One region of the Streptomyces flavofungini genome, then DNA from elsewhere that is predicted to be linked to it. Evidence: riboswitches for the same ligand, from Rfam matches in the RefSeq annotation. Region 1 holds a riboswitch; the other holds the start of a gene.
The links. Region 1 has a riboswitch for glycine ahead of gcvT (glycine cleavage system aminomethyltransferase GcvT). Riboswitches for the same ligand answer to the same signal wherever they lie in the genome.
Positions count from the first base shown of each region.

Region 2: linked by a shared signal. The riboswitch ahead of gcvP (aminomethyl-transferring glycine dehydrogenase) and the one ahead of gcvT (glycine cleavage system aminomethyltransferase GcvT) in region 1 are both predicted to bind glycine.

Region 1 covers NZ_CP128846.1:2,838,907-2,846,338, reverse strand. Annotated here, with positions in the region: gene QUY26_RS11160 (L-serine ammonia-lyase) at 1-686, opposite strand, end outside; gene glyA (serine hydroxymethyltransferase) at 848-2,110, opposite strand; gene gcvH (glycine cleavage system protein GcvH) at 2,136-2,513, opposite strand; gene gcvT (glycine cleavage system aminomethyltransferase GcvT) at 2,645-3,769, opposite strand; glycine riboswitch at 3,806-3,936, opposite strand; glycine riboswitch at 3,937-4,056, opposite strand; gene QUY26_RS11140 (AAA family ATPase) at 4,200-4,922, shown strand; gene QUY26_RS11135 (enhanced serine sensitivity protein SseB) at 5,016-5,954, shown strand; gene QUY26_RS11130 (enhanced serine sensitivity protein SseB C-terminal domain-containing protein) at 6,782-7,432, shown strand, end outside.
Region 2 covers NZ_CP128846.1:7,977,790-7,985,221, reverse strand. Annotated here, with positions in the region: gene QUY26_RS34355 (glutamate--cysteine ligase) at 1-294, opposite strand, end outside; gene QUY26_RS34350 (hypothetical protein) at 777-1,361, shown strand; gene QUY26_RS34345 (DUF5999 family protein) at 1,720-1,926, shown strand; gene gcvP (aminomethyl-transferring glycine dehydrogenase) at 2,051-4,939, opposite strand; glycine riboswitch at 5,128-5,225, opposite strand; gene QUY26_RS34335 (PRC-barrel domain-containing protein) at 5,421-5,783, shown strand; gene QUY26_RS34330 (DNA polymerase IV) at 6,057-7,432, opposite strand, start outside.

The DNA of each region.
Region 1 (7,432 bases):
CAGGCCTGCATGACGCGCCAGATGTCGAGGAGGCCCTCGCGGATCTCGTCCTCGGTGCGCCAGGCCTTCTCGTTCTCCAGCATCAGCGCGGAGATGGAAAGGCCGGTCTCGGCGGAGAGGCGCAGCAGCTCGTCGCCGGTGCGGAAGGGGTACTTCAGGACCGTGTCGTCGGGGACGATCGGGTTCTCCCCGGCCGCGCCCTCCTGATTGAGCACGGTCTCGTCGACGACGAAGCCGCCACCGACCGAGTAGTACGTCTTCTCCAGGACGAGGGCGCCGTCGGTGTCGTACGCGAAGACGGTCATGCCGTTCGCGTGGTACGGCAGGGCCTTGCGGCGGTGCAGGATCAGGTCGGCGTCGAAGTCGAAGGCGATGTCGTGCATGCCGAGGACGTTCAGGCGTCCCGTGGACTTGATCTGCTCGACGCGGTCGTCCGCCGACTCCACGTCCACGGTCCGCGGGGACTCGCCCTCCAGGCCGAGCAGGACGGCCTTGGGGGTGCCGTGGCCGTGGCCGGTGGCACCGAGGGAGCCGTACAGCTCCGCGCGTATCGAGGCGGTGTGGGCCAGCAGGCCCTCGTTCTTCAGGCGGCGGGCGAACATGCGCGCCGCGCGCATCGGGCCGACCGTGTGGGAGCTGGACGGGCCGATGCCGATCGAGAACAGGTCGAAGACCGAGATGGCCACGGGAGAACTCCAATGATGGGTGGTAGACGCCTTTGTCCGCCGGGTGGTGCGGGGGCAGCTTGCCGTGCTGGTGGGCACGTGGTGCGGGGCACCGCGCGCACTGTCCTCATGTCCAGTGTGCGCGGTGCCCCGGAAGTCCGTACCAACTAAAGCGTACGAAACTACTTCAGGCCGGGGTACAGCGGGTGCTTCGCTGCCAGAGCGGACACCCGGGCCTTGAGGGCCTCGGCGTCGAAGTCCGGCTTCAGGGTCTCGGCAATCACGTCCGCGACCTCGCGGAAGTCCTCGTCCTGGAAGCCTCGGGTGGCCAGGGCCGGGGTGCCGATGCGCAGGCCGGAGGTGACCATCGGGGGCCGGGGGTCGTTCGGGATCGCGTTGCGGTTGACCGTGATGCCGACCTCGTGGAGGCGGTCCTCGGCCTGCTGCCCGTCCAGCTCGCTGTTGCGCAGGTCGACCAGGACCAGGTGCACGTCCGTGCCGCCGGACAGGACGTCGACGCCGACGGCCTTGACGTCGTCCTGCACCAGGCGCTCGGCGAGGATGCGGGCGCCGTCCAGGGTGCGCTGCTGGCGCTCCTTGAAGTCGTCCGAGGCCGCGACCTTGAAGGAGACGGCCTTGGCCGCGATCACGTGCTCCAGCGGGCCGCCCTGGAAACCGGGGAAGACCGCGGAGTTCAGCTTCTTCGCGAAGTCCTTGTTGCGGGCCAGGATGATGCCGCCGCGCGGGCCGCCGAGCGTCTTGTGCGTGGTGGAGGTGACCACGTCCGCGTACGGCACCGGGTTCGGGTGCAGCCCGGCGGCGACGAGACCGGCGAAGTGCGCCATGTCGACCCACAGGTAGGCGCCGACCTCGTCGGCGATCCGGCGGAACTCGGCGAAGTCCAGCCGGCGCGGGTAGGCGGACCAGCCCGCGATGATCACCTTGGGGCTGTTCTCCTTGGCCAGGCGCTCGACCTCGGCCATGTCGACCAGGCCGGCCTCGTCCACGTGGTAGGCGACCACGTTGAACTGCTTGCCGGAGAAGTTCAGGCGCATGCCGTGGGTGAGGTGGCCGCCGTGCGCCAGGTCCAGGCCGAGGATCGTGTCGCCGGGCTTGGCGATGGCGAAGAGGGCGGCCTGGTTGGCGGAGGCGCCGGAGTGCGGCTGGACGTTGGCGTACTCGGCGCCGAACAGGTCCTTGACCCGGTCGATGGCGATCTGCTCGGTGACGTCGACGTGCTCGCAGCCGCCGTAGTAGCGGCGGCCGGGGTAGCCCTCGGCGTACTTGTTGGTGAGGACCGTGCCCTGGGCCTCCATGACGGCGACCGGAGCGAAGTTCTCCGAGGCGATCATTTCCAGGGTGGACTGCTGGCGGACGAGCTCGGCGTCGACAGCGGCGGCGACGTCCGGGTCGAGCTCGTGGAGAGGGGTGTTCATAAGCGACATCGGAAGATCAGTCCTTACGCCGTGGTCAGCTGCCTGCGAACGCGGTGTACTCGTCGGCGGAGAGCAGGTCGCCCGGCTCCTGTGCGACGCGCACCTTGAACAGCCAGCCGCCCTCGAAGGGCGCCGAGTTCACCAGGGACGGGTCGTCCACGACGTCCTGGTTGGCCTCGACGACCTCGCCGCTGACCGGCGAGTACAGGTCGCTGACCGACTTCGTCGACTCCAGCTCGCCGCAGGTCTCGCCCGCGGTCACCGTGTCGCCGACGGACGGCAGGTCGGCGTAGACGACGTCACCGAGCGCGTTGGCCGCGAATTCGGTGATGCCGATCGTGGCCACACCGTCCTCGGTGGCCGACAGCCACTCGTGCTCCTTGCTGTAACGCAGCTGCTGGGGGTTGCTCATGGCGTGAATTCTCCTGTACGCGGGCGAGTGCTGATGAACGTGGTCTTACGGACTGAGACGGGCGGGTGTCACCACGGGCGCCGACGGGACGCGGGAGGCGTCCGACGGCGGCGCGGAACACCGCCGCCGGGCTACTTCTGGCGCTTGTAGAACGGCAGCGCGACGACCTCGTACGGCTCGTGCGTACCGCGGATGTCCACACCCACGCCCGCCGTGCCGGGGGCGGCGTGCGCCGCGTCGACGTACGCCATCGCGATCGGCTTGCCCAGGGTCGGGGACGGCGCGCCCGAGGTGACCTCGCCGATGACCTGGCCGTCGGCGACCACGCTCATGCCCGCGCGCGGGACCCGGCGGCCCTCGGCGACCAGGCCCACCAGCTTGCGCGGGGGCGCGGCCTCGGCGCGCTCGGCGGCCGCGCGCAGCGCCTCGACGCCCACGAAGTCGTCCGCGTGCGACGTCTTCTCGAACTTCACGACCCGCCCCAGACCGGCGTCGAACGGCGTGAGGGCCGTCGTCAGCTCGTGCCCGTACAGCGGCATGCCCGCCTCCAGGCGCAGTGTGTCGCGGCAGGACAGGCCGCAGGGGATCAGGCCGGCCGGGGCACCGGCCTCGGTCAGCGCCCGCCACAGCCCCTCGGCGTGCTCGGGGGCCACGAACAGCTCGAAACCGTCCTCGCCGGTGTAGCCCGTGCGGGCGATCAGGGCGGGGACGCCCGCGACGGTGCCGGGCAGGCCCGCGTAGTACTTCAGGCCGTCGAGGTCGGCGTCCGTGACCGCCTTCAGGATGCCGGGGGACTCCGGTCCCTGGACGGCGATGAGGGCGTAGGCGTCGCGGTCGTCGCGGACCTGGGCGTCGAAGCCGGCGGCGCGCTCGGTCAGCGCGTCGAGCACGACCTGGGCGTTGCCTGCGTTGGCGACGACCATGTACTCGCTCTCGCCGAGGCGGTAGACGATCAGGTCGTCGAGGATGCCGCCGTCGGCCTGACAGATCATGGTGTAGCGGGCGCGGCCGACACCGACGGAGCCGATGTTGCCGACGAGCGCGTGGTTGAGCAGGTCCACCGCCGCGGGGCCGGAGACCGTGATCTCGCCCATGTGGGAGAGGTCGAAGAGGCCGGCGCGGGTGCGGACGGCGTTGTGCTCGTCGCGCTCGCTGGCGTACCGCAGCGGCATGTCCCAGCCCGCGAAGTCGGTCATGGTCGCACCGAGCTCGCGATGCAGGGCATCCAAGGCAGTGTGGCGTGAGGTATTGCTCATCAGTACTGGCTCCCGGGGCATGACGGGCGAGGTCGATCCTCCCCATCTGTCATCGAACCTGAGAGGTTCACCACGTCCCGTGCGTATGACGGGGCATGACTTGCACCTTGGGTGGAGCCGCCCCTGTGACCGGTGTGACCGGGGATCGACCCGCTTTTCAGATGTGCCTCGCCCGCGCGGTACGGGGCCTGAGAGATTCAAGGGAGGAACTTGCTCCTTCGGCGCCCCGGGACGACGTCCGCCTCGATGTGCGGTCACGTCTCCGGGAACTCTCCCGCGCGGATTCAAGCGGCCGGTATGGAGTTGGCGCGCACATCATTGCACGCGCCCCCGCTTCACGACAGCAGCAACTTCTTCACGACGGCGGCATCCGCGGAATGCCCTTGTGCGGCATTACCGTCTCTTTACACTCAACGGAGAAGTACTGGGGATGAGTGACGTGACCAGCATGGGGAGGCCGATCACGGTGCACAGGAGCGGTGCTTATGCGACCACCACGGGTGCGGCGCCGCCCGGGAGCGACGTGGTGCCGCCGCAACCCGGTGCGCCCGTGCGCGAGAGCCTCGGGTACTTCCCCCGGCCCGTCGTGCGCGACCTCAGGGACCGGGGCCGGCGCGGCCCGCGCCGCCTGGTGTTCGCCGCGCACGACGTCGTGGTCGTGTCCGGGCTGCCCGGCAGCGGCAAGTCCACGCTGATGCGGCGCGCGGTGGCGGGGCCGCGCGTGGACTCCCAGGACACCCGGGACCGCTGGGCGGCCCGGATGCCCCGGCTCCTGCCGTACGCCCTCTACCGCCCCCTGGTCCGCCTCGCGCACTACGCGGGCCTGCGCCGGGCGCTGCGCTCCGGCGCGGGCGTCGTCGTGCACGACTGCGGCACGCAGCCGTGGGTGCGCCGCTGGCTGGCCCGCGCGGCCGCCCGGCGCGGCGCGACCCTGCACCTGCTCCTGCTCGACGTGCCCGTCGAGGTCGCCCTGCACGGGCAGCGGGAGCGCGGCCGGGGGGTGTCCCGGTACGCCTTCGCTCGGCACCGCAGGACGGTCGGCCACCTCGTCCGCGCCGCCGAGCGGGGCGAGCTGCCGCGGGGCTGCGGTTCGGCGGTGCTCCTGGACCGGGAGGCGGCGGGGGCGCTGCGGGAGATCGGGTTCGGGGGCTGAGGGGGCTGAGGGGGGTGTGCTGTGGGACTCCCGGTTAGGGTCGGGCCCGCAGCACAGGAGTACGGCAGAGCGCAGAGCAGGGGTCGAGGACATATGAACTATCCGGGGGACTACCCGGGGGGCGTCCCGGGCGGCATTCCGGCACAGGGGCCGGAGCAGGGGCACCCGTACGGACATCCGCAGGTCGGCCACCCCCTGGGCGACCCTCAGGGCTACCCGCAGGGCGATCTCCAGAGCCACCCGCAGGGCGATCTTCAGAGCCATCCGCTGGGCGAGTCGCACGGCCATCCGCACGAGGGCTGGCCCGCCAACGAGCTGGAGGAGGTCCTGGCCGCGTCGCTCGGCGCCCCGCCGTCGGACGCGGTGGGCGCCCGCATCGTCGAGACGCTGGGGCGCGGCCGGGTCTGGGTCCCGCTCCCGTCCGGCGGCGGCCCCGACCAGGGCACGCTCGACCTGCCCACACTGGAGATCGACGGCCAGGCGTACGTCCCCGTCTTCACGTCCGAGCAGCAGTTCCAGCAGGTCACGGGGGGCCGGATGAGCTGGGCGGTGGCGCCCGCGGTGGAGTTCGCACGCGGTCTTCAGCCGCAGCTCGGCATCGTCCTGAACCCGGAGGGCACGGTCGCCGTGCCGCTGCCGCCGCCCGCGGTGGCAGCGCTGTGCCGGGTGGGGCGCACGGAGCTGGACGGCCCCACGACGGGTGGCCGGGTCCGCCTCTTCGAGCCGGACTGGAAGGAGGACCCGGTCGACTTCCTGGGCGCCGCGTCCCGCGAGTTCCAGGCGACCGGGGTGGTCCTGACGGCCCGCCGCTGCCTGGCCAGCGTCGAGGGCGAGGACCCGTCCCTGTTCGTGGGCGTGGAACTCTCCTCCTGGGAGGGCGATGCCCGCGACGCCCCCATGCAGGCCCTGGCCCGAGCCCTCACCGAGGTCCCGCCGGCCTGGCAGGTCAACCTCGTCCTCCTGGACGTGGCCCAGGACCCGGTGGCGGACTGGCTCCGCACCCACATCCGCCCCTTCTACACCTCCCACTGACCGCCTGCCGCAGGCTCTTTCCCACCCACCCGCCCACCCCTCTCCCGGGCCTGCCCGACAGCCCGGCACCTCATCTCCGCCGGGGCGCCCCCGTTTATCGGCGCTCCGCGCCTCGTCCTCAAGCGCCGGACGGGCTGTCTCCCACCCGCCCGCCCGCCCGGACTTGCACCGGCGTGCCCGACGGCCCGGCACCCTCAGCTCCGCCGGGGTCGCCCCCGGATCGCGCTGCGCGCTCGTCCTCAAGCGCCGGACGGGCTCTCTCCCACCCGCCCGCCCCCGCCATTACCGCGGCCGGGGCGGTCCGCACTGCCTGCCCGGAGCGCCTACAGCCCGGCCCGCCGTACTTCAGCCCACCCCGCCGGTGCGTCCTCAGCCCACCCCGCCGGTGCGTCCTCAGCCCACCCCGCCGGTGCGTCCTCAGCCCACCCCGGCGAAGCCTTCAGCCTGTCCCCGGCGAAGTATTCAGCCCGTCCGGCGTTTGAGGACGAGGCGCGAAGCGCCGATTCGACGGCGCCCCCGACGGGGCTGAGGCGGATGGCCCACAGAACTGCCCGGCCCTACCCGCGACCCACAGAACCGCCCCACCCCGGGCCCCACGGGACCGCCCCGCCCCGGGGCCCACAGAAACGGGTGGGCGGGTGGGATGGCCGCCGCGCAGCGGCGGCACAGCGTCCGCAGCCCCGGTGGCGGGAAACAGGACCAACGCCCACCCCGAGCCCCGATCAAGGCGCCCACGCCAGAAGTAAGCTGGTTCCATTGACTCGGTCGGAGCACGGCCGTGCGGACAGGTCGAGCACATCGGGCAAGTCGTGAAGGGGCGGTTACGGGTGAGTGCGTCGGGCACGGCCGCGGGCGACGGGGCCTCCCCTGTTCGAGCGCGCCCGCGGGCTGGGGGAAACGTCGAGCACATGCTGCGCCAGGTGGCGCCGGGACGCTACGACGCGTATGAGGCGCTGCTCGCAGCCCTCGCCGACGGCCAGGTGTGGATGCTTCTGTGGCACGGCCAGTCGGGTTCCCCCGACGCGCAGTACGGCAACATGGAGGTCGAAGGACTCGGCTACGCCCCCTGTGTGACCTCCGCCCAGGAGCTCTCCGCCAGCGGCTGGAACCGCGGCTACGAGGTCCTCGGCGGCCTCGACGCGGCCCGCGCGCTGTACCCCGACCACTACGGCCTGTGGCTGAATCCGCACGCCCCGGGCGGCGGCGTCGGCATCCCCTGGCTGGACCTGCGCCGCATCGCCAGTGGCCTGGACCTGCAGCCCGCAGGGCCGCTGCGGCTGACCGAGCCGACCATCGAACTCCCGCAGTTCTACGCCCTGTTGAGCCAGAACGCCCACCGCACCCCGACGGTCCGCTCGCTGCGCCGCGCCTGGGTGCAGCCCGCGCTCGGCGCCCCGTACCTGGCCATCGGCCTCGACGTGTACGACACCTCGCCGGGCGCGGTGGACACGGTCCGCGCGATGATGCAGCAGTCCATC
Region 2 (7,432 bases), 5.1 Mb from region 1:
AACACGGCCGCCCAACCGGTGCGGGGCAATGTTCACTTCCAGATTGAACATTCCGAGCTCGGTCTGGAAATCGCGACTCGCGATGCGCTCGAGAACTTCCGCATTCATCATTCTCGGCATGCCGTCGGGTCCCGCCAGATTCAGCTCTATCTCCAGGCCCATCAGATTCTTGGGCCGGTCGAACCGCTGCTCCTCGAGGAGCCGGGCCAGCGCCGCGAGGCACTGCCGGAGCTTGATCCGGTACTGGTGACGATCGGACAGGTCGAACGTTCCTGCCACGACCTTCTCGCCCATCGACGCGTCCCTCCTCGGAGCGGCCGCCGACGTCCCGGCCGCTGTGTACGGGGGATGATGCCCAGCCGATGTGATCCATAACGCCCCGCGGCGGACCATGGACAAGTACCCTTGAGCGAGTTGCGGCGCGGCACATTCACCAGGCATGACGAAGTGCGCAGTTTCCGGCCCTCGCGTGATGGTGAGAAAACCAACGAGAATCGGCCGACCGCGGCCACGGGAAGTACCGAGGTCATCGCTCGGGAAGCGATCCAGAATCGGGAGAAAAGCCCCAGCAGTCCGACCGGATAGCGACTTGTCCGCGATATTCGGAACGGCTAGGCGAAACAATCCCTGAACACCCGTCGTATAAACTCCGCGGTTGAGGCAGAGAGTTGGCGCTCGCGGTCCCCCTGCCCCCGCCCCTCTGGCCCAGAGCTGACAGCGACGTCCGCACCTGCCCCCGCTCCACTGTGCCTGTCGAATGAGAGAGGCGACTCACCATGCCCCTGCATGTCCCCCCGGCTCCCGCGCCCGCCCTGCGCAGCGTCCTCGCGGCCCTCGGTTCCCCGACCGCCGTCCGCGGGGCCCGCACCCCGGTCCTGCGCGCCACCCAGGGCCCCACGAGTGCGGAACTGCCGCTCCCGGTCCACGAGCTGGACCACGTCACGGCGACGGGCACGTCCCCGACCAAGCTCACCGGGTGGCGCTTCCTGATCCGTTGCGGCGAGCGCGCGGTCGCCGCGGCCGACACGATGCTCACGCCGGACGGCTGGGCCTTCTCGCACTTCTGCGAGGGCCCGTACATCGCCTCGGCGGAGCGGGCCCTGCGGCACGCGGAGGCCATGCCGAAGTCCTACCAGCCCCGGCTGCTCTCCGTGCCCGGGCTGTACATGCTCACGCTGTGGCTGCACGCCGACTGCGCGGACGACGGCGCGAGCGGCCCGCTCGCCCCCACGGACCTCCTGGTGCCGCTCGCCCCGGCGCCCCCCGGCATCGCGGCCCACCGCCCGCACCGCGCCGCCGACCTGCTGCCCGTCCTCACCCACCGCCTGACCCCGGCGCCGCTCCTGAGCTCGCCCGCCTGAGGCCGCCGCCCCGAGTCCCACCGTGCCCCGCCGCCCCGCCCCGGCCGCGGGGCACGGCTGTGAGCTGCCCGGTTGCCGCGGGTCAGCGCCTCGTCACCCCCCGTCCCGACCCGCCCAACCGGACTAGCCCACTTCGACTATCACGAACCACCCGAAGAGACAGGGGAGTTGGGCTGAACCGTCCGGGCGGGTGATACGTCATTAAGCAGTAGGAACCGCTGCAGCAAAATCCCTGCGGAATCACGGCCGTGGGGCAACACTGGACCGGACCGACAAAAAACGGGGGGCGGCGATGAACACCGCATCGAGCCGCAAGACAGACGTCACAACCATCACCACGCAGCGAAAGAACCCTTCCATGTGCCAGCACCAGCCAGCGTGCCCGACAGCCGAATCCGCCGACCGGGAAGCCGCGTTCCTCGTGGCACACCACCCGGAGCAGGGATGGAGTCTGCTGTGCAACGGCGTCCTGCTCTTCGAGGACACCGGTGAGCTGCTGCCGAACGGGGAGATCATCGCCCCGCATCGACCGCTGGGCACCAGCCAGGTGATGACGGCCGCCTGAGCCGTCCACCACGTACACCAAGGGCCGGCCCGGACTTCCGTCCGAACCGGCCCTGACTCATGTGCGACCGCGGGTCCGTCGGCACCGCGCGCACGGCGTCGACGGCACACGCGGCGCCGCGGTATCAGTCCTCGTACGCATCCAGCGGCGGGCAGGAGCAGACCAGGTTCCGGTCGCCGTACGCCTGGTCGATACGGCGCACCGGCGGCCAGTACTTGTCCGCTGCCACCACTCCGGCCGGGAAGACGGCCTCCTCGCGGGTGTAGCCGTGCTCCCAGTCGCCGCCGAGCGCGGCGGCGGTGTGCGGGGCGTTGCGCAGCGGGTTGTCGGCGGCGTTCCACTCGCCGCTCGCGACCTTCTCGATCTCACCCCGAATGGCGATCATCGCCGCGCAGAACCGGTCCAGCTCGTCCAGGTCCTCGCTCTCCGTCGGCTCGATCATCAGCGTGCCGGCGACCGGGAAGGACATGGTCGGCGCGTGGAAGCCGTAGTCGATGAGCCGCTTGGCGATGTCGTCGACGCTGACGCCCGTGGACTTGCTCAGCGGACGCAGATCGACGATGCACTCGTGCGCGACGAGCCCGCCGGGACCGGTGTAGAGCACCGGGAAGTGCGGCTCCAGGCGCTTGGCGATGTAGTTCGCCGAGAGCACGGCGACCTGCGTGGCGCGCTTGAGGCCCTCGCCGCCCATGAGACGCACGTACGCCCAGGAGATCGGCAGGATCCCGGCCGAGCCCCAGGGGGCCGCGGAGATCGGGCCGACGCCCGTCTCAGGGCCCGCGGCGGGCTGCAGCGGGTGGTTGGGCAGGTACGGGGCCAGGTGCTCGCGCACGGCCACCGGACCGACGCCGGGGCCGCCGCCGCCGTGCGGGATGCAGAACGTCTTGTGCAGGTTCAGGTGCGAGACGTCGCCGCCGAAGTGGCCGGGCTTGGCGAGGCCCACCAGGGCGTTGAGGTTGGCGCCGTCGACGTAGACCTGGCCGCCCGCGTCGTGCACCTGCGCGCAGATGTCGGCGACGTGCTCCTCGAAGACGCCGTGCGTCGACGGGTAGGTGATCATCAGGACGGCGAGCTGGTCGCGGTGCTGCTCGATCTTGGCCCGCAGGTCCTCGACGTCGATCTCGCCGTCGTCCGCGGTCTTCACGACGACGACCTTCATCCCGGCCATCACGGCGCTCGCGGCGTTGGTGCCGTGCGCGGAGGACGGGATCAGGCAGACGGTCCGCTGGTCGTCGCCGTTGGCGCGGTGGTAGCCGCGGACCGCGAGCAGTCCGGCGAGCTCGCCCTGGGAACCGGCGTTGGGCTGCAGCGACACCTTGTCGTACCCGGTGACCTCGGCGAGCCGCTCCTCCAGCTCCCGGATCAGCGTCAGGTAGCCCTGCGCCTGCTGGGCGGGCGCGAAGGGGTGCAGCTGGCCGAACTCCGGCCAGGTGACCGGCTCCATCTCCGTGGTGGCGTTGAGCTTCATGGTGCAGGAGCCCAGCGGGATCATGCCGCGGTCGAGCGCGTAGTCCCGGTCGGCGAGGCGGCGCAGGTAGCGCAGCATCGCGGTCTCGGAGCGGTACTGGTGGAACACGGGGTGCGTGAGGAAGTCGTCGGAGCGCAGCAGTCCGGCGGGCAGACTGTCCGCGACGGACGCGTCGAGCGCCTCGACGTCGGCCTCGACGCCGAACGCGGTCCAGATCGCGGAAAGCTGCGTCCGCGTCGTGGTCTCGTCGCACGCGAAGGACACCTGGTCGGCGTCCACGAGGTGGATGTTCACGCCGCCCTCGCGGGCCGCGGTCACGACGTCGGCGGCCTTGCCCGGCACGCGGACGGTCAGCGTGTCGAAGTACGCCTCGTGCACGACCTCGACGCCCCCGGCCTTGAGGCCCGCGGCGAGGATCGTCGCGTACCGGTGGGTGCGCCGCGCGATCGCCTTGAGGCCCTCGGGCCCGTGGTAGACGGCGTACATCCCGGCCATGACGGCGAGCAGCACCTGGGCCGTACAGATGTTGCTGGTCGCCTTCTCGCGGCGGATGTGCTGCTCACGGGTCTGCAGCGCGAGCCGGTAGGCCTTGTTGCCGTCGGCGTCGACGGACACGCCCACGAGGCGGCCCGGGAGGCTGCGGGCGAACTTCTCGCGCACCGCCATGTAGCCGGCGTGCGGGCCGCCGAAGCCCATCGGGACGCCGAAGCGCTGGGTGGTCCCGACGGCGATGTCCGCGCCGAGCTCGCCGGGCGAGGTGAGCAGCGTGAGCGCCAGCAGGTCGGCGGCCACAGAAACGATTGCTCCCAGGTCGTGGGCCTGGTCGATGAGCGCCTTGATGTCCCGTACGGCACCGGAGGCGCCCGGGTACTGGATCAGCACGCCGACCACGCCGCGCTCGGCGACATCGGCCGGAATGCCGTCCGTCAGGTCCGCGACGACGACCTCGACGCCGGTCGGCTCGGCCCGGGTCCGGATCACGGCGACGGTCTGCGGCAGCACGTCGGCGTCGACGAGGAAGACGCCGTTCTTGACCTTGCCCAGGCGCCGGGAGAGCGCCATGGCCTCGGCGGCGGCGGTGCCCTCGTCGAGCAGGGAGGCGCCGGAGGTGGGCAGTCCGGTCAGGTCGGCGACGACGGTCTGGAAGTTGAGCAGCGCCTCCAGACGGCCCTGCGAGATCTCCGGCTGGTAGGGCGTGTACGCCGTGTACCACGCCGGGTTCTCCATCACGTTCCGCAGGATGACCGGCGGCGTGAACGTGCCGTAGTAGCCGAGCCCGATCATCGAGTCGAGCACCTGGTTGCGGTCGGCGAGGGAACGCAGCTCGGCCAGGACCTCGGCCTCGGTCCGCGCGCCGGGCAGCTCGAGGGCCTCGGCGTTCTTGATCACATCCGGCACCGCGGCGGCCGTCAGCTCGTCGAGCGAGCCATACCCGACCTGGGCGAGCATCTTGGCGCGGGCTTCTGCATCGGGTCCGATGTGCCGCTGTTCGAAGGGGATTCCCTGCTCCAGCTGCGAGAGCGGAGTACGAGGAGTGGCGGTCATTGCGGAGGCCTCCTGGTCTGACACGACCTGCGAGGGGCACCACGGCGCGGGTACCCGGACGGCCTCCCCCTCTGTCATCTCAACCTGAGAGCTTCACAGCACCGCCCGAGGGCAGCGCTGCTTTCACCGTCGGTGAGGAAGGGTTCCGAACGTGCCCGCCCGACGCCCGCCCTGCTTTCCAGAGTGACCTCGTCCGTGCGGTACATGGGCCTGAGAGATTCCGGGGAGGAGTTGCTCCTTCGGCGCCTCCGGTGCTGCCACCGAAGAGCTCTCCCGCACGGGGTCAACAGCCACTTGTCAGCCTACCAGCGAGGACCGCGACCGATCCCTCGAGTGGCCGCCCGCCTCGATGTGCTCTTTCGTAGTGGTGACGAGCGAATTCTGGACGAGCACGTGAGAGTACGTACGAGTGCGGACGAGCTGGCACAAGCACGCACAAGCAGGTACGAGCACGCACGACTCGCGACCAGTTGGAGGGCCCGTGCAGACCGACATCGATCCGCGCAACCTGATCGGCCGCAAAGCGTTCGACCGCGACGGGGCCAAGATCGGCACAGTCGACGAGGTCTATCTCGACGATGCCACCGGTGCGCCGGAGTGGGCGGCCATACGGACGGGGCTGTTCAGCAGGGATGCCTTCGTCCCCCTCGAACCCAGCGAGCTGGTCAACGACGGCACCCTCCGGGTCCCCTTCGAACGCTCCCTGATCAAGGACGCCCCGGACTTCGGCGTCGGCCGCCACCTGTCCCCGGAGCAGGAACTCCAGCTCTACCGCCACTACGGCCTGGACCTGGCCCCGCCGCCGCCCCCACCGGACGCGGACTTCGGTCAGACGTCCACGTAGCCGAGGGGGTCTGTGCGGGCCCAGGGCGGCTGCGTGGGCCGGGGGCGGTTGCGCAGGCCGAGGCGGCTGGGCCCGGGGGCGTCCATGGAGCCGAGGGCTTGGAGACTCGGTCAGCGGCTCAGCCGGGCCCTTCCCGGCCAAACCCGGCCCGGCTCGGTCCAGCCCGGCCCGGCTCGGTCCAGCCCGGCCCGGCTCGGCTCAGCTCGGCCCGGCTGGGCGCCGTCCGTGGCTTGCCCCCTCCGCAGGTCGTGGGGTCACGCAGGCCGTGGGGGCTCACACCGACCGTGAATCCACACAGGTCGCGGCCAGGGCGGACGCCTCCACGCCCTCCACGCCCTCCGCCACCTCCGCCACCTCCGCCACCAACGGCAACGGATCCGACGGCTCCAGGTCCGGATCATCCGTCCGGAACGTCCGCACCCGCCCCGGCGCCGACCCCGGCGTCTCGAACCGCACCGTCACCCGCCCCAGACCGCTCCCCTGCACCCACCCCGCCCCGTGCACCGCATGCCGCACGTCGTGCCCGGCCGACCACCTGCGGTCGGCCAACGACGCGGACTCCCCGCCCCCGCTCTCACCGCCACCAGGCACCCCGCCGAGCCCGCCACCACCAGACTCACCCCCGCCCCCGGCGCCCTCGCGCCCGCCCCCGTCCAGCGCCCCGACCTCAGCCCCGTCCCCGCCCTCATCCACGGCCCCCTGCCAGGCGCCCGCCTCACCCCCCACCTCACCCTGAGCACCCGCCTCGCCCGCACTGCCCCCCGCGCCCGCCCCATCCGCATCGGCCTGCGCCTGGGCTTGGGCTTGGGCGAACAGATCCTCCTGCGTGTAGTCCGCAAGACCGCTCACCCCGACCCCCAGCAAGCGCACCCCACCCGTCGTGTCCACGGACTCAAGGAGCCGCGCCGCCGCCTCCCGCACCACGCCGGGGTCGTCCGTGGGTCCGCGCAGCGTCTCGGAGCGCGTCAGGGTGGAGAAGTCGAAGCGCCGCACCTTCAGCACGATGGTCCGCCCGGAGTGCCCCGCCTCCCGCAGCCGCCGCACGCACCGGTCGGCGAGCCGCGCCACCTCCGTCCGGACCCGCACCCGGTCGTGGATGTCCACGTCGTAGGTGTCCTCGACGCTGACCGACTTGGTGTCCCGCTCGGCCACCACGGGCCGCTCGTCCCGCGCCAGCGCCATGGCGTACAGCGACCCGCCGTGCGCCTTCCCCAGGAGCCGTACGAGCTCGTCCTCCCCGGCCTCGGCCAGCTCCCCGACGGTGGTGATCCCAGCCCGTCGCAGGTGGTCGCCGGTCGCGGGCCCGACCCCCGGCAGTGTCCGCACGGTCATGGGCGCGAGCAGTTCCCGCTCCGTGCCCGGCGATATCAGCACCAGCCCGTCCGGCTTGGCCTGCTCGGAGGCGATCTTCGCCAGCATCTTGGAGGCGGCCAGCCCCACGGACCCCGTCAGTCCCGTGACCCGTAGGATGTCCGCCCGCAGCCGCTCCCCCACGGCCCGCGCGGCCGCCTCGTCCGCCGCGACGCCGCCGGCCTCCAGGTCCACGAAGGCCTCGTCCAGGCTCAGCGGCTCCACCAGCGGCGACAGCTCCCGCAGGAGCCGCATCACCTGGTCGCTGATCGCCCGGTAGAACGAGAACCGGGGCACGA